2 linked regions of the Pelagicoccus sp. SDUM812003 genome follow. The protein of the gene in region 1 interacts with the protein of each later gene in a pairwise test. Links are inferred from orthologs where the notes say so. Each region holds a gene or a part of one and is shown in the gene's direction. Other genes may lie near its edges. The genes, in order: hflC and ftsH.

Region 1 (12,601 bases):
CTACGTGGGCGGGAAGCTGCTTGACGGGGCCAGGTCCTGCCTGCGGGAACTGCAGAAGCGAGACATCCCGTTTCGATTCGTCACCAACACCACGACTAAGACGAAAGTCGAGCTGATGGAGAAGCTGGAGGGGCTGGGGTTACCCGTGGAGGCGTCCTGTCTTTTCACCGCAGTGTCAGCGACCAAGCGCTTTCTCGAATCGCGAGGGAGTCCTAGTCTGCACCTTTTGGTGAGGGATACGGTGAAAAAGGAGTTTTCCCGATTCGAGCTCGACGCGGATACGCCGGACTATGTGGTGATTGGCGACATCGGAGCGAACTGGGATTACGAAACGCTCAACGATGTATTCAACATGCTGATGCGCGGGTCAAAACTGCTGTGCATGCATCGAAACAAGTTTTGGCAGGACGAGAATGGCTTGCGCATGGACATCGGGGCCTTCGTGGCCGCTTTGGAGCACGTTTCCGACCAGAAAGCCACTGTGGTCGGCAAGCCGACCAGCTCGTTCTTCCAGCAGGCGGTGGGCTCCATGGAGCTGGAGGTCGATCAGGTCGCCATGGTGGGCGACGACATCGAGGCGGATGTGGGAGGCGCCCAATCGAGCGGGCTGCAAGGGGTGCTGGTGAAAACGGGCAAGTATCGTCCGGAGCTGGTTTCGCGCAGCTCGGTGCGTCCGGACTTCGTGCTCGACAGTATTGCGCAGTTGCCGGATCGATTGGGTTGAAATACGGAAGAGGTTGCCGGAGAGAGCCTTGCATTGCGGCATATTTGTCGTCTCAATCCGCAACCATGCTCCGTTCCCTCATCGCCCTTTTCATTCCGTCAATGCTGCTCGCTATGCCTTCTTCGCCCGTAACGATCCCGCTCTGGAACGAGACTCCGCCCAACCATCGATCTTCCGAACTGGAGGAAACGCACTACGAGGGCGATATCCTCAGCGTCACGCTCGTGCAGGAGCCGAGCATCGAGGTCCGCCTCCCGTCCCGCAGCAACGCCACTGGCGATGCCATGCTGGTGTGCCCTGGAGGCGGGTACGGCTTTCTGGCCTACGACTGGGAAGGCACCGATATCGCCGCATGGCTAAACGCCAACGGCATCGCCGCCATCGTGTTGAAATACCGGCTGCCTGAGGATGAGAGCAACGAGCAGCCGCGCCTGACGCCGTTGATGGATGCTCAGCGTGCGATGCGCCTCGCTCGCTTCCATGCCGAGGATTGGGGCTATCAAAAGGATCGCATCGGCGTGATCGGGTTTTCCGCTGGCGGACATTTGGCGTCCACTCTTGGAACCCATTTCGACCTCGGGGATCCGGAAGCGCTCGACGAAGTGGAGAGGATGAGCTGCCGTCCCGACTTCATGGCGCTGCTGTATCCGGTTATTTCCATGGACGAGTCCGTGACCCATATGGGCTCGCGCAACAACTTGCTGGGAGAGGATCCGCCTTCGGATTGGGTGCAGGAGTTCTCCAACGAACTCCAGGTCGGCCCCGACACGCCGCCCACCTTCCTCGTGCATTCATCGGACGACGGAGCTGTGCCGGTGGCGAACAGCCTGAGGTTTTACGAAGCCCTGCTGAAGAACGAGGTCGAAACCGAAATGCATCTGTATCCGTACGGCGGGCACGGCTATTCGCTGGCGATCAACAAGGGTCGGCTCGGCGAGTGGCCTGAACTCTGCGCCCGTTGGATCAAGGAACTGAGCTTGGACTAGACTCTTCCGTCGCTCGTTCGCCGAAATACGGCTTCGTTCGCGTTTCGAGCTCATTTCGAAACCACAAGGCCTAGCACCTGGAATCAACCCTAGGCGATAGGGACTTTTTGAGCGCTCATGAGAGCGGATCTCCCTCCCAGAAGGCTAATCGCAGACATTAGCGACTCTGCAAACTCCTGCATAGGGCGACTGATCGATTGTATCAGATTAAGTTGGTACCTAGTTCACCGATGAGGGTGACTCGTATTAAGTGTAAGCGCTTATCGTTCAGTAGCGTTTACACTTGTTTGACTAGAATCCCTTAATCTTCCACTAGCATGACTCTCAAACTTCGAGATAAGATTCTCTACAGCGCCCTTGCTCTCATTCTGACCGGGATGGGCACGCTTGCGACGGTGAACTATTTCGTGTTCAGCGATGCCCTCAAAAGCGGCATCGAATCTCAAAGCATCCAGCAAGCTCGCAGCGCCGCAAGCGAGCTCGATGCATGGCTCCAGGAGCGCCGGGCGACATTGGCTAATTGGGCGGACCAGTTTTCCGATGATCTCTCTTCCGTGGAGGACCGGGCTGAGCTTCCCATGAAGCTTCGTCGCGTGGCGAAGAGCGCCGCCTACGCGGATTCGATCTATATCGTCTCTACGGACGGAAAACTGCTTTCGAGTTCCGAAGAACCTCCCGCGTCGCGTCTGGAACTGATGCGCAGGCTTCTGAATACACGAGAGGTTGGGAGCCTGTATACGGACATCGGATACGACGAGGCTCAGGCGAAGGCTTGCTTGCTCGCTACGGTGCCGATGGGGCCCGACGCCAATCTCGTGGTCGATTGTTCGCTGACATACATCTTCGAGCGATTCGTTTCCGATATCCAGGTGGGCGAAGAAGGTTATGCCTACATTTCAGATGATCATGGCTTGATCGTATCGCATCCGAATAGTGAATACATCGCCACGCTCGACATTTCGAAGCACGAGTGGGGCCGCATCACCTTGCAGAAGGGAGATGGTTTCGTGGACTACGAGTTCGAGGGCAAGCCCAAGATCGGCGCCATGAAACGCGTCGAGTCTACGGGCTGGGTTTTCTGCGTCACGGCTTACAACGAAGACGTATTCGCTCCTTTGGTAGCGGTGGCTCGGGAGTCGATTCTTGTTTTGGTGATCATCTGCGTCATCACGGCGGTCGTAATAACATGGCTGGCCGTTCGCATCGTGCGTCCCATCAATACCATCATCGACGGGCTGGAGGAATCCGCTTCCCAGGTCAGCTCCGCTTCCGCGCAGGTCGCGTCCACCAGCGTGCTGCTTTCCAAGAGCTCCTCCGAACAGGCTTCGTCCGTGGAGGAAACTTCCGCCTCGCTCTCGGAGATCGCCGGAAAGACCAACGGAAACGCGGAAAAGGCCGACAGCGCATCGCGCATGCTCAACGAGACCGCTATCAGCAGCCTCAACGAGGTGAGCCGTCGCATCGAGCAGTCGCAGAAGGCGATTCGGGAAACCACTAGCACCGCCTCCGAAACGCTGAAGGTAGTCAAGACGATCGACGAGATCGCGTTTCAGACCAACCTGCTGGCTTTGAACGCCGCCGTCGAGGCTGCTCGGGCTGGCGAAGCGGGCATGGGATTCGCCGTGGTAGCTGAGGAGGTCAGAGCTCTCGCGGGCAAGGCTGCCTCTGCGGCGCGCACTTCTGGCGAGCTGATCAATCGCTCCTACGAGTCGGTGCAGCAGGTCTCGCATCTGAACGCCCAAATTGCGGAATCAATGAGTAGTAATTTAGAGATTGCTCATCAGGTGGCGAGCCACATGAGCGAGATCTCCGAGGACTCCACGTCACAGGCAGCCTGCATTCAGCAGATCAGCAGCTCCATGTCGACCATCGACAAGGTGACCCAGGACAATGTGGCGAGCTCCGAGGAGAGCGCCGCGGCAGCCGAGCAGCTGAAAGGCCAGGCCGAGCAAATGCGCGAGTTTGTTGGCCAGCTCCTCAGCGTGATCGATGGAAAGAAGCAGTCGAAAGCGAACGTATCCAAAAACTGGAATAGCTCAGACGACGGCTTCGCAGACTTTTCGCCTTCCCCGAAGGGAAATGCGAATCGGCGACGCACGGACGGCATGCCGGTCGACCTCTTCAATTGAGGACGCCTGAGCGAATCGGGCGCCATTCATTTCAAATCGAACGAACATGAGATTAGGACTAGGAAACAAACCTCTTCGCTACGGGACATTGGCGGCTCTCTTGACCGGGTTGGCGGCGACTGGTGAAACCATGGGAGCCGAGCGCGAGCTGATCCCAGGAGTGGATCTGAGCGGCTCCGCTCTGCTCATCATGATGGGACGCGACTACGGAGGCGATGCCAAGGGGGAGAGCGCAAGCGCATCGATCACTCTGAACGCTGACGCGAAGCTGACGGATACCGTTTCGGCCCGCGGTCAGTACATTCACGTGGAAAACGTCGCTGAAAACGGCTGCGAAGGCGCTCCGTATTGGCTTTCCAACGACGATACCAGAGTGCTCAACGAGCTCTACTTGGATCTTAACTTCGCGAATCTGGGCCCCAAGGGCGCTTCGCTGGTCCTGGGGCGTCAGGCGATCGCCTACGATTTCTTCGCGGCCTACAAGATCCGCCATAAGGCCCAGTCGATCGAAGGGCTGGTGATGAAGACGAGCCCTTACGACGGGCTGCAGGTCGATTTCGGGCATATCGAACGGTACAGCGCCTGGCCGTGTCGCGAAGATGGGACCTCGACGCTCACGGCCGAGTTTTCGAGCTTGAGTGAACGCCTCGGTTTCGGGGGAAGCGATGATGGCGTGCAGTTTGTATCCGCGAACTGGAAACAGAGCGAGCGCTTGGATCTCACGGCATATGACTACTTCGCGAACGATTTCTACAACAACGTCGGCCTAAAGGCCGAGTACGCCATCGCGACGACTTCGGACGCCTCGTCGTGGATCCTTTCAGGACACTTCGTCCAGCAGGATGGCGACGGAAGCGGACTCATGTCGGATCATCAGGCAAGAGCTTCTGAGTTGAATCTTCGATACAGGAAGGGCGGCTTGACGATGGACGCGGGTTGGACCCATATCGCGAACGATTCCAACCTTTCGGTCCCTTTTCGCACATCGTTCTCTATCGATGCCACCTTGCTCTGGTACACCAGCCAATTCGAAGCGGGCGCGGATTCCTTGCACCTGAAGACCGTCTATAAGACCGGGCCTTGGACCTTGGTCAACGTCCTGGTGGGAGCCGAGCACGAGGACCGTAAAGAGCAGGAGTTCGATGTGGTGGCGAAGTACAGCTTTCAAAACAGCTTTTGGGCTGCGTTCAAGGGAGGCTACGGGCATCGCGATTTCGCCGACAGCCGGTCCAGCCAGACCGCGACCGACCTGCGCCTCTTCGTCGGCTACGACTTCTAAACGACTTAGCAGCGTTTCGTGACGTCCCGCAGGCCTTTAGGTTTGCGGGATTTTTTTGAAACCTGCTGGGAGTTGTGGTGTAGGGAGGTGGTACACTGCCAATCCAAGCCAACGCTCCATGACACCTCGTATCCTCCTCCTCAATCTACCGCACCGTCTTAACTCGTGCCGAATCCTCGCTGCCGCGCTGCTGTTGGTGGTGGCGGGCGCTTCGCCCGGATTCGCCCAATCGCTAAGAGGCGGCAAGGTTTTCGAAGATTATTATCAGCTCGATCCGTTCGAGGTCGTCGGCGAGGAAATTCCCATAACCGTGTTCGCCCGCAGCAATGCGGATCGGCGCTATGCTCTGAAAGTGGCCCATGCGGTTATCGAGGTGGTCTACGTGACCTTGGAAAGGTCTCCTGGAGCGGGGCTTGTGATCATCGGCGAGTCGGACGAGCCGCATCCGGTATTCGTATTCAGGCGTTTTCTGGAGCTCGCGGAATCGGAGGCGGCCAGTCCGGAGCTCAAGCGAATGGGGCTCACGCTGGGCAAGGAGCTTCAGGACTGGAGGGACTCTATCCATATCGACCTCGACGAGGATGAAGGGGAGGAGATCGATATCGACGAAACTGTGCTGGTGAGCGCGTTTCCCTTGCCGCTGGATGGCATAGCGTCGGCTCTCTACACCTTGGCTTGGGAGGAGGGATTCGACGAACGACGAATCGATGAGCGCTTGAGAAACACGAGTGTCGAGGGCTTGCAGCAGGGCACGATCAGCGAATTCGACTGGGTTTTCTATCTGCCGCCCAGAAGCTCGCTCAACGAGCTGATCAAGGAAGCTCTGCCAGCGATGATGAAGCGCGAGAAGGTCGGGTTCTTCAAACGAGCTCTGGTGCGCGGGGCCATCGCGACTTTCAAGCCGATGATCAAAGACATGTTCGAGGGGATTCGGAAGGGCATCTTCTATGCCTCCATACTCGAGCAGCAGGGCGTGTTCAACGAAGGCGACCTGAAGGCCTTGTTCGATGCTTACGTCGGATCGCAAATGCCGAGAGGGCGCATCCTGCCGGGTGACAAGGTGGACTGGGCGATCGATGCGGTGGAAGCGCAAAAGGTGGCGAATGAAGAGTATGCGAAAGATCCCTACATCGCTCCGATCCCGCTGCAGAGCTACGACTTGGACGACTACAAGCATCTCAAGGGCGTCTATATTCGCGAAAACGACGATCCGCACTACTTCGTCATCGAGAATGGCGGATTCCGTTGGCAGTATCAGGATTGGGAGAACGAGCCAATGATTCCCGCTGGGGATTCGACCTTCGTGTCGGAAAACGGCGAGTTGAGCCTTCGCTTCTTCGAGGATCCGGAGGACGGCCAGACGAAGGTCGATCTGCGAAAGGGCCGCTTTCGGCAGACCTACACGCATTTGTCGAGCGAAGTCGATCGTTAGCTCGTCCATACGGAGGTTTGCAGCGGGTTTCGAGCGGAGCTCGCCATGCTCTTGGCATGAGCAGTGGGGCGTGAGTCATTTGTCCCCCGCCATCGCGCAGTGGCGGTGAACGCGATTTCCGTTGTTCTCTCTCAGTTCACCTGACACACCCCTAAGCATATGGCAGAGAAATTCGAAATCAACGTGTCTGACAACCTCAAGAACATGGGCGGGTCTATCCGCTCGCTGGCTGGCATCGCGCTGGTCCTTCTTTTGGCGGTCGGAGGTTTTACCAGTTTCTACACCGTTCCCGCGGAGTCTCAGGGAGTCATCCTGAGATTCGGGCAGTACGTGCGCACCACTCCATCTGGGCTGCACTTCAAGCTGCCGTTTGGAATTGAAAAGAAATACGTGCTGCCTGTCGAACGCCAGCTGCAGCTCGAGTTCGGCTTTGGCACGCCGGGAGCCACCAACCCGACCCAATACTCCAATTCCGCTACGGAGCAGCGTCGGGAAAGAAACATGGTCACGGGCGATCTCAACGCAGCTACCGTGGAATGGACCGTTCAATACCGCATCGCAGACCCGCGTTCCTTCCTCTTCGAGGTGCGAGATCCGGAGGTCACCATGCGCCACATCTCGGAGTCGGTCATGCGAGCGGTGGTCGGAGACCGTACCGTTGACGAAGTGATCACCATTGGACGCCAGGAGATCGAGAACGAGTCGCTCGTTATGATGCAGGACCTGGCTAACCGATACGGATTGGGGCTGAGCATCGACCAAGTCCAGCTCAAGGATGTGAATCCACCCGAGCCGGTTCGCCCATCCTTCAATGAGGTCAACCAGGCCCAGCAGGAGCGCGAAAAGGCGATCAATATCGCCAATGGCGAATACAACAAAGTCATCCCGCGAGCCCGTGGTCAGGCCGAACAGCGCATCCAAGCCGCAGAGGGCTACGCTCTCAAACGCGTCAATGAGGCGGAGGGCGATATCGCTCGCTTCAACGCCGTATTGGAGGAATACCTCAAAGCTCCCGAAGTGACCAAGCGTAGGCTTTATTTGGAGACGATGCAGGAGGTGCTGCCAGGCATCGAGCGCAAGATCATCGTAGATAAGGACGCGAATCAGATCCTGCCTCTGATGCAGATCTCCACCGAGCGCAAGTAGCAACCTAAGGAAATAAAAGTATCATGAAATCAATTGCACAAATCGTTGCTCTCCTCGTCATCGTCGTCGGCGCCTTCGTCGTCTATAACTCCGTATTCACCGTTTCCGAAACCGAGCAGGTGCTCATCACGCAGTTCGGGAAGCCGGTCGGCGAGGCCATCACCGAGTCTGGTCTTCACTTCAAAATTCCGTTCATTCAGGAAGTGAATGTCATGGATAAGCGGATACTCAATTGGGATGGACGCCCGCACGAGATGTCTACCAAGGAGAAAACCTACATCCTCGTCGACACCTATGGCCGCTGGCGAATATCGGACGCCAAACAGTACTTTCTTCGCCTGAGCAACGAGCGCAGCGCCCAGTCGCGCATCGACAACATTCTCGGTTCCGAGACCCGTAGCGCCGTGGCGAATCATGAGCTGATCGAAATGGTGCGCTCGGACAAGAACCGCGAGCCCAAGGAGCTTTACGCGATCGAGGGCGCGGTGGGCAAACTCGGCGCGATCGTCAAGGGACGTGGAAAGATCGAGGAGGAGATTCTCGCCAACGCCGCCCCGAAACTCGTCGAATTCGGCATCGAGCTTCTGGACGTGCGGTTCAAACGAATCAACTACAACGAGAGCGTACGGCAGCAGATCTACGAACGCATGATTTCCGAACGCCAGCAGATTGCCGAACGCTATCGCTCAGAGGGCGCGGGCGAGGCAGCGAAAATCACCGGCAGCCGCGAACGCGAGCTGCAGAAGATCGAATCGGAAGCCTATCGTAGCGTGCAGGAGATTCGCGGTTCCGCTGACGCGAAGGCCTCCGAGATCTACGCGAACGCCTATAACCAATCGCGCGACGCGGTGGAGTTCTACGAGTTTGTCAAGTCGCTGGAGGCCTACCAGAAGATCCTGTCCGACGATACGACTATGGTGCTCACCACGGAGAGCGACCTTTTTAAGTATCTGAAGCAAATCGACTAGGCTCGAACGACTGTTAACTTTATCGCCGTATCCGAAAACCGGATGCGGCTTTTCTGTATGATGAATTCCGTTTTCCAATGGATCGAAGCGAATGAACAGCTGACGCTCGTATTGGCGGCTGCTAGCGTCTTCACTTTCGTAGCGTCCTTGATCGCTGTACCTCTGCTGATAATCCTCATGCCCAGCGACTTCCTGACAAGGCCTGATCGAATAAGAACCGATGTCGGCATCGCGCGAATGTTCGGGAGAGTTTTGAAGAATCTGCTGGGCTTGATTCTGCTCTTCATGGGACTTGCTATGCTGGTGCTCCCTGGACAGGGCTTGCTCACTATGCTGATCGGAATCACTCTGATCGATTTCCCAGGAAAGAGGATACTGCAGATACGAATCCTGCGGGTAGGGGGAGTGCGGCGTTCCGTATCATGGATACGGAGAAAAGCGGGCAAACCTCCTCTGAAACTGCCAGCCAGACTGCCGACTCGTTGAAATCTTTTTGTGGACATGTTTCGCCCCATTGGGCGAAATAGAGCCTGTGAATCCCTCTTGTTCTTGTTATCCCCACAAGAAACGTCTTCCCGTATGCCTGCCTTTTCAGGCTTTTCTGATTTCGTTTCTTTCTTTCTGTCTCGCGAGCTCGACGCTAGGCGAGAGTCGATCGAAGAACTCGGTTTCGTCTCTAGAGGATCGATGCACCGAGTCCAATCAAGCGCCCGTTCCCGCTTCGTCGCGTGTGGCGGAGCTGAGACGCCTGATCGCGTATCATGATGACTTGTACTACCGAAAAGCGAAGCCGGAGATTAGCGATCGTGATTACGACTTGCTTAAGTTGGAGCTGGACGAGCTGTTGGAACGCTTTCCCGAGCTAGCTGAGGAGACCAATCCTGTAGGCGTGGGTGATGACCGAACTGGTCGCTTCGCAGATGCGTCGCATCGGGTGCCTATGCTTAGCTTGCGAAAAGCTTACGAGAAGGCGGATCTGGAGCGATTCGTCGAGTCCGTTCAGATGCCAGGGAATGTCGGTCTGGAGATTCTAGTGGAGCCAAAGCTCGATGGTGTCGCATTGAGTGTCGTCTATGTCGAAGGACGACTAGATAGAGCGATTACTAGAGGGAATGGTCGTATTGGAGAAAATGTTACACAAAACGTTTTAGCGATGTCCCTGTTGCCGGAGCGACTTCTATCCGCGAATCCTCCGGAGCTGGTCGAAATACGGGGAGAAGTATTCGTCAGTCGAAAGGCCTTTTACGATTTCAACGTGCGAAGGATGGAAATGGGTGAGGAACCTTTTTCGCTGCCCCGCAGCTTGGTGGCGGGATCGCTCAAACTCGAGAGCGCTCAGGAGGCGAGCGGTAGGCCTTTGTCCTTTCTCGCATTTGGAATCGGAGCTTATCTTCCAGAGGACGACAATCCGATGTCTCAGCTTTCCCTTTATCAACGTTTCGCCGCATGGGGTGTTCCTGCTCTCGAGGTCTTTCGGATAGCGAGGTCTAATAGCGAACTCGAAAAGCTCATTCATGAAGTGAATAGCGAAAGAGGGTTGTATCCATTCTATACCGACGGACTTGTCTTGAAGATAAACGATATCCGCCGGCAGCGAGAGCTGGGATCTTCGACCAGCTATCCCAACTGGGCGATCGCGTGCAAGTTTCGAGAGAACCATGTTCGTACCAAGCTTCTTGGGGTTGACGTGCAAATAGGAAGAACGGGACGAATAACGCCGGTTGCCCAGTTGGAGGCAGTGGAAGTCGACGGGAGCCTCGTCCGGCGAGCTGCCCTGCACTCGTTTCAAGCCATCGCGGAATTGGATTTGCGGATCGGCGATATGGTGGTTTTGGAAAAGGCTGGGGCGGTGATTCCCAGCGTATTGCGGGTCGATCTCTCTTTCAGAGACTCGGATTGCCGAATTGTAGTCCCTCCGAAAGAATGCCCCTGGTGCGGGACCTACCTAATCGAGCCTTCTTCGAAAGGCTATCCTTCTTGCCCGAATTGGTACTGTGACGGACGAGTGCAACGACGATTGGAGCATTTCGTTTCCCGTCAGGGAGTCTTCATAAGAGGAATAGGTCCAGCCACGATTCGAGCCCTCAGGTCTTCTGGAGCTATCGACCGTGCATCTGATTTTTATCGATTGGATTCGAAACGGTTGATTGAAGCATTGGGTGTTAGCGATGTATCCGCTCAGAAGATACAAGAGGCTATCAATGAAACGCGGACGGCAGAGCTATGGCGCTTCATTGCTGGATTGAGCGTTCCGGACTTGGGAGAGAAAGGCAGCAAGGAGTTGGCTTTGGCTGTTGGTTCGCTCGATGTCTTGAGTAAGCTAGATCCCTCGTGCTTGGAAACCGAAGAGGGGATGGAAAAATGGAATCTCAGCTCCATCGCTGCTAGAAGTCTCAAGCGTAGCCTCGAGCAAACGGATTTGCGAGCGACGATCAATGACCTGCTTGATCAAGGAGTGAATCCCCAGGTCCGGCGCTGAGGCGCAAGTCTTCCTGGCGGCAAGCGAGAACGCTCTCGCGAAGAGTTAAGGCCCGTAAGGTTTGCATGGTATTGGGAAGGAAGCTGCTCCCCCTGTTGCTCTACACGTAAAGTAGCCCGAAACGTGTCACGGGGTGTCAGCGGCGACTGGTGTTGACCTGCTCATTGCCGTTTAGGACGTTTGATGGATAGTCGCGAGGTTTCATAATGAATCGTTGATCGCAGAATCTCGAGTAAGTCGGATCCGATCACGCCTCCAAATTCCTCGATTCCGTTGCTCTTGGAAAATCGTTCGAAACTGGAGAGGTCTACACAGCTCACTGGATAGTCCGTAATTCTCAACTCCCCCAGCTTTAGGTCGACATTCGTGGTCCATCTCTTGTCTCTAGCTCCCGATAGCCAAGTCGCATCGTTTTCGGTCTCTTTGAGTTCGAGCCCAAGCTCTTCAGCTAAAGAGGCGTTCAGAATCGTATAACCGCCTGTATCTAGAAACATCCGCATCGGGCGTCCTTCGATTTGTACATCTGCAAAGAGTTTGCCGTCTTTATCGGATGTCAGCTCTAGCACGTGCTTCTTGGGACCAGAGAAGTATGTCATGGTCTTGGGCTCCGCTCGCGCGCTTTCTGAGAGTGAGATTAATATGAAGATGCAGATGAAAGTCCTCATTGTTCTGAAGAGGCGAAGCTGACGTGCTCGGTCAGCGCGGAGAGTCCGCCGAAGTTGTATTTCTTCTCTGAAGTCTTCAACGTTCTGACAGCGCTAGTCTTAGGCCCATGGAAGCGAATGTTCCGGCCACCACTCTCCTTGACCACTTTTGGGCTGAGGGCGATTCCATGACGCTCGATCTGAACCGGTTGGCGAGGAGGCCGTAGCCCACGAAGACCAGGAGGGTCAAGATCATGAACAGCAGGCTCAGGGTGGTTAGTTGGATCAGGTACGAGGCGCCCTCCTTTCGTATGAATTGAGGCAGGAATGCTAGAAAGAAAACCGTCAGCTTCGGGTTTAGAACGTTGATGAGTATCGCTTTGGTCACTATTGAAAGTTGACCCTGCGGGCTGACTTGTTCGCCTTCTGTCACGGCGCTTCGGCTCCTCATTGTAGAAAATGCCAGATAGAGCAAGTAGACCACGCCGACATACTTGACGATCTGGAAGGCCAGGGCGCTGGCATGAATGAGAGTGGAGAGCCCTAGAATTGTCGCTAGCAAGTGCGGAACGATGCCCAAGGTACATCCTACGGAGGCCCAGAAGGCAGCCGAGCGTCCCCTTGTGATCCCGATGGAAACCGTGAAGAGCACACCCGTACCGGGAATCAATACGACGATGAGAGCCGTTGCGAAGAAGCTTAGATCGATGGTCATAGCGTTTTTCCAAACGTGAAGGTCTTGCTCGAGGGCCGAGAGCTACGATGAGAATGAGTTGGGTGAGACCTCACTTTGAGGTGCCTGAAGCTTGGGGCG
Region 2 (4,516 bases), on another replicon or contig:
AGCGAGCTCGGCCAGGAAAGGGCTTGGGTAGTGACTGGGCATCACAGCGACGATGCTCTCGAAACCATTCTGATGCGGCTTTCGCGCGGGAGCGGCATCCAGGGATTGTGCGCTCCACGTCCCGTTTCCGAGCCCGACGGATGTATCCAGTTTTTGAGACCATTGCTCGATTTCAGCAGAGAGGAGATTCGCGCCGCTTTGCGGAGCGCGGGCGGCGACTGGCGCGAGGACTCGTCGAATGAGGGCGGTAGAAACTATCGTAGTCGTTTGCGGGATACGGTTTTGCCAGCATGGAACAGCGCTTGCGATCGCTCCTCCGTGCTGGCGGGAATCAAGCGGTCTCGGGCCTTGCTGGAGGAGGACTGGCAGGCGCTGGAGACCCTAAGCGACGCCGCCTGGAGCGAAGCCTGGGACGCGGATGCTAAGTCCCTGTCGGTGCAGGCTCTGCTGAGGTTTCCGCAAGGGGTGCGCCGACGGCTGTTGCACCGACTCGTCGCAGCATCGGAGGAAATGGCCGCCGAGTTGCCCGCTCCCATCGCCGATGGAGCACTGCAAGCTATCGAAGCGCGGATCGAGGAATCGTGGAGCGTATCGCCGCGAACTCGGCTATCGGTGACTGGCGAATTCGTCGGCATCTTCGCTGCAGCTGGTAGATCGGCTTCGTCCTGGCAGGGCTTTCGGCTGCCGCACGGCTGTCGGGCCTATCTGCCTGATGGAGCGGCGCTTTCCTCGGAATTGGTGGAAGTGAGTAGGGATTTGTTTTTACGGCTAAAAACTGGAAAAAATAACGACGATCTCGGGGCGACAATCGAATGGACGGCGCAACAAAGCGGCGCCATAGAGGTCAGACGTAGGCTCCCGGGCGATGCATTCAAACCCCACGGAAAATCGTCGCCAAGGAAACTCAAATCGTTATTCATCAAACGTAAGATACCACTGGAGGAGAGGGACCGATTGCCAATTTGCGCGCTGGAGACGGGGGAAATCGTCTGGGCGCCTGGATTGCCGCCTGGCGCGGATCGTGTTGTCACCGCTGAAAGCTGCGTTGCCTTGCGGTTGACTTACGCCCGATGAGACTCAACTTTGAATAGCTTTCTCAAAACTTAATGCCCGAAAATAACAGTCCTAATCGTCGCGGTGCCGGAAAAGGTCCGCCAGAACGCTTTCAGCCTAAGGTCATCCTTATTTGGGTGGCTATCATAGCAGTGATGCTAACCATCTGGTTCCAGTCGAGCAAGACGGGGAACGCGGATCCGATCTCGATGGCCCAGGTCATTTCGTTGACCGAGGAGGGTCGCATCGTTGGCGGCAAAATATCTCCGATGCCTAACGGCGGTTCGGACTGGTACGAAATCGTGGGCACGATGCGTCTCCCGGAGTCGGAGATGTCAAGCGTCGGCCCCGACGGGACGCCCATGAACCCGAATCGGGCCTTCATCGCAAAGGGGCGCCTGTCGGAGTCCAACTACGACATTCTGCAGTCTAGCGGCCTGTTCGCCGAGTCGAGTCCCAACACCTTCCTGCCTCAGCTGCTGGCGGGCATCATTCCGTTCATCCTCGTCATCGGCTTGCTGTACTTCCTCTTCGTCCGTCAATTGCGCATGGCGGGCAAGGGAGCTCTCAATTTCGGCAAGAGCAAAGCGAAGCTGCTCACTCGCGAAAAGGACAAGGTCACTTTCGCCAACGTGGCAGGCTGCGACGAAGCGAAGGAAGAGGTGCGTGAAGTGATCGACTTCCTGAAGGACCCTAAGAAGTTCCAGCGCATGGGCGGCAAGATTCCCAAGGGCATCCTGATGGTCGGCCCGCCCGGTACCGGTAAGACGCTGCTCGCGAAAGCGGTGGCCGGCGAGGCGGACGTGCCGTTTTTCTCCATCAGCGGCTCGGACTTCGTGGAAATGTTCGTGGGCGTAGGAGCCAGCCGAGTGCGCGACATGTTCGAGCAGGGCCGCAAAAACGCCCCTTGCTTGATTTTCGTGGATGAAATCGACGCCGTCGGTCGCCAGCGTGGAGCTGGACTTGGCGGCGGAAACGACGAGCGCGAGCAAACGTTGAACTCTTTGCTGGTCGAGATGGATGGTTTCGACACCACCGAAGGTGTCATCATGATCGCAGCGACCAACCGTCCGGACGTTCTCGACAAGGCTCTGCTCCGTCCTGGCCGCTTCGACCGCCAAGTGGTGGTGGACCTGCCGGACTTGAAGGGCCGCGAGGAAATCCTACAGGTGCATGCCAAGAAGATCCGTCTAAGCGACGAAGTGAATTTATCGGCGATCGCTCGCGTGACCCCGGGGTTTGCAGGCGCCGATCTGGCGAACCTGCTCAACGAGGGCGCGCTGACTGCCGCTCGCAAGGGCAAGGACTGCGTGGAGAACATCGACCTCGATGAAGCCCGCGACAAGATTTCGTTTGGCCGGGAGCGCCGACGCGTCGTCGACGAAGAGGATTTGCGCTCCACCGCGTACCATGAAGCGGGCCACGCCCTGGTGCGGGCCATTCTGAAGGACAAGGACGTGCGCTTGCACAAGGTGACCATCCTGCCGCGCGGGCGGGCCCTGGGCATGGCCATGTTCGCCCCGACCAAGGACGTTCTCGGAAAGTCACGCAACCAGATGCACGACATGATCGCGGTCGGACTCGCCGGTCGCATCGCCGAGGAAATCGTGACCGGGGACTACAGCACTGGAGCCCAGGCGGACATTTCCCAGTCGACCAAGATCGCCCGAGACATGGTTTGCCACTATGGCATGAGCGACCTGGGACCAATCGCCTTCGGCGAAAACCAGGACCAGATCTTCCTCGGTCGCGAGATCAACCGCACCCAGCACTTCAGCGAGAAGACGGCTGAGCGCATTGACGAGGAAGTGAGCCACATCATTCACAAGGAGTTCGAACGGGCCAAGAAGCTGATCGAGGAGAAGCGCAAGGAGCTAGAGGTGCTGGCCGAAGCGCTGCTCAAGTACGAGACGATCGAAGGCAAGCACGTGGACGAAATCCTAGAGCATGGAGAGATCCGATCGGAGGTGATCTCCTCCAAGACCGAGCTCGACGAAGCAATCGCTGCTGAGGCGAAAGCTGCGGAAAAGGAAAAGAAGGCTTCCAAGAACTCCGCCAAGGATACGCCTCCTCCCGCAGTGGATGGGGCGACTTCGATGGCCTAGGATCGGCGCAAGCAATTCTTTCATTGAGTTTGAAAGACAGTGGCGAGAAAGTCGCCGCTGTCTTTTTTTTGTTTTCGCAACCAGCCGCTCGGCTGGCATTCCCTCCTCGAAATGTCTCTTGCATTTTCCCAATTAGGTTCCCGTCAGGTCGAGTCGGATATCGCTCGATTGATGACCATGGCGATTGAGCGACCGGAACTCCTCAGCCTAGCTGCCGGATTCACCGACAACGACACCTTGCCGCTGGAAGAAGTGACCAAGGTCGCGGTCGAACTCGGCGAGGAGGGAAATCGATCCGTGCTGCAATACGGAGCCAATCAAGGCCGCCTGGAGCTTCGACAGCAGATCGTGTCGCGCTTGGAACGTCAGGATGGGCGTATGCCAGGCGCCTATTCGGCCGAGAATTGCCTCGTCACGAACGGTTCGCAGCAATCTCTCTACCTCGCCGTGCAGACGCTTTGCGATCCTGGAGACGTGGTGCTGGTCGAGCAGCCGACCTACTTCGTGTTTTTGGAAATGCTGCGTGGACTAGGGGTCGAGGCGGTTCCTATGCCCATGGGCTCGGATGGAGATGTAGATGTCGAGGGACTGCGCCAGCAGCTCGCGGGCTTCGCCGATAAGGGAGAGCTGGCCCGAGTGAAGGCGGTCTACCTGGTCAGCTATTTCGCGAATCCGAGCGGACATAGCGTGAGCTCCGACTGCAAGGACGCGATCGTTTCGTTGCTGGCGGAGCATGGCGGCTCCATCGCCATCTTCGAGGACGCCGCGTATCGAGAGCTTTACTACAAGCAACCCTTCGAGGCTGAAAGCTGTATTCAAAAAGCCAATGCGGAGCAAGTGCCGTTGCTCTACACCTCGACGCTGACCAAGCCCTTCGCCTCCGGCTTGAAGGTGGGCTACGCCATCTGCACCCATCGCGACTGGCTCAATCGCATGCTGGCCGTGAAAGGGCAGCAGGACTTCGGAACGGTCAATTATGCGCAGGCGATCCTGTGCAGGGTGTTCGAGAAGGGCTTGTTTGATCAACGCCTCGAAACGCTGCGCCAATCGTACCACGAAAAAATGCTCTGTTTGCACCAAACCTTGCTTCAGGGGCTCGGGCCTCATGGTTGGGCCTGGGAGGAGCCTAGGGGAGGGCTCTATATTTGGGTGAACGCTCCGAGTGGCATAGAAACTGATTTCGATTCGGTGTTTCACGCGCATGCCACCCAAGCTGGCGTGATGTATGTGCCAGGTGACTTATGCGATGCTAACCGCAAGAGAAGCAACAAGATACGACTCAGCTTCGGGGTGCTGCAGAAAGCGGATCTGGAGGAGGCTGCCCGCCGATTCATCCGTGCGGCGGAAGCGACTCAACG

Evidence for each region.
Region 2: the proteins of hflC (region 1) and ftsH interact in binary tests that used the Escherichia coli proteins (3 or more experiments, as listed by UniProt). The link is inferred for Pelagicoccus sp. SDUM812003 from one-to-one orthologs.

The regions. Positions count from the first base shown.
Region 1 is NZ_JARXHY010000007.1:283,880-296,480, forward strand. The notes cover bases 6,888-9,691. They hold hflC (protease modulator HflC), read left to right. Parts: upstream 6,888-7,719; coding sequence 7,720-8,664; downstream 8,665-9,691. Other genes in these bases: hflK (FtsH protease activity modulator HflK), read left to right, coding at 6,888-7,696; QEH54_RS12185 (PGPGW domain-containing protein), read left to right, coding at 8,722-9,150; ligA (NAD-dependent DNA ligase LigA), read left to right, coding at 9,395-9,691. Also shown: QEH54_RS12150 (TIGR01458 family HAD-type hydrolase), read left to right, coding at 1-724; QEH54_RS12155 (alpha/beta hydrolase), read left to right, coding at 790-1,710; QEH54_RS12160 (methyl-accepting chemotaxis protein), read left to right, coding at 2,028-3,839; QEH54_RS12165 (OprD family outer membrane porin), read left to right, coding at 3,886-5,118; QEH54_RS12170 (hypothetical protein), read left to right, coding at 5,237-6,550; more of hflK, read left to right, coding at 6,755-6,887; more of ligA, read left to right, coding at 9,692-11,143; QEH54_RS12195 (retropepsin-like aspartic protease), read right to left, coding at 11,305-11,739; QEH54_RS12200 (LysE family translocator), read right to left, coding at 11,885-12,502; QEH54_RS12205 (hypothetical protein), read right to left, coding at 12,573-12,601.
Region 2 is NZ_JARXHY010000020.1:55,588-60,103, reverse strand. Bases 713-3,674 are described here. They hold ftsH (ATP-dependent zinc metalloprotease FtsH), read left to right. Parts: upstream 713-1,190; coding sequence 1,191-3,158; downstream 3,159-3,674. Other genes in these bases: QEH54_RS20575 (PLP-dependent aminotransferase family protein), read left to right, coding at 3,270-3,674; tilS (tRNA lysidine(34) synthetase TilS), read left to right, coding at 713-1,074. In the rest of the region: more of tilS, read left to right, coding at 1-712; more of QEH54_RS20575, read left to right, coding at 3,675-4,516. UniProt on the Escherichia coli protein: Acts as a processive, ATP-dependent zinc metallopeptidase for both cytoplasmic and membrane proteins. Plays a role in the quality control of integral membrane proteins.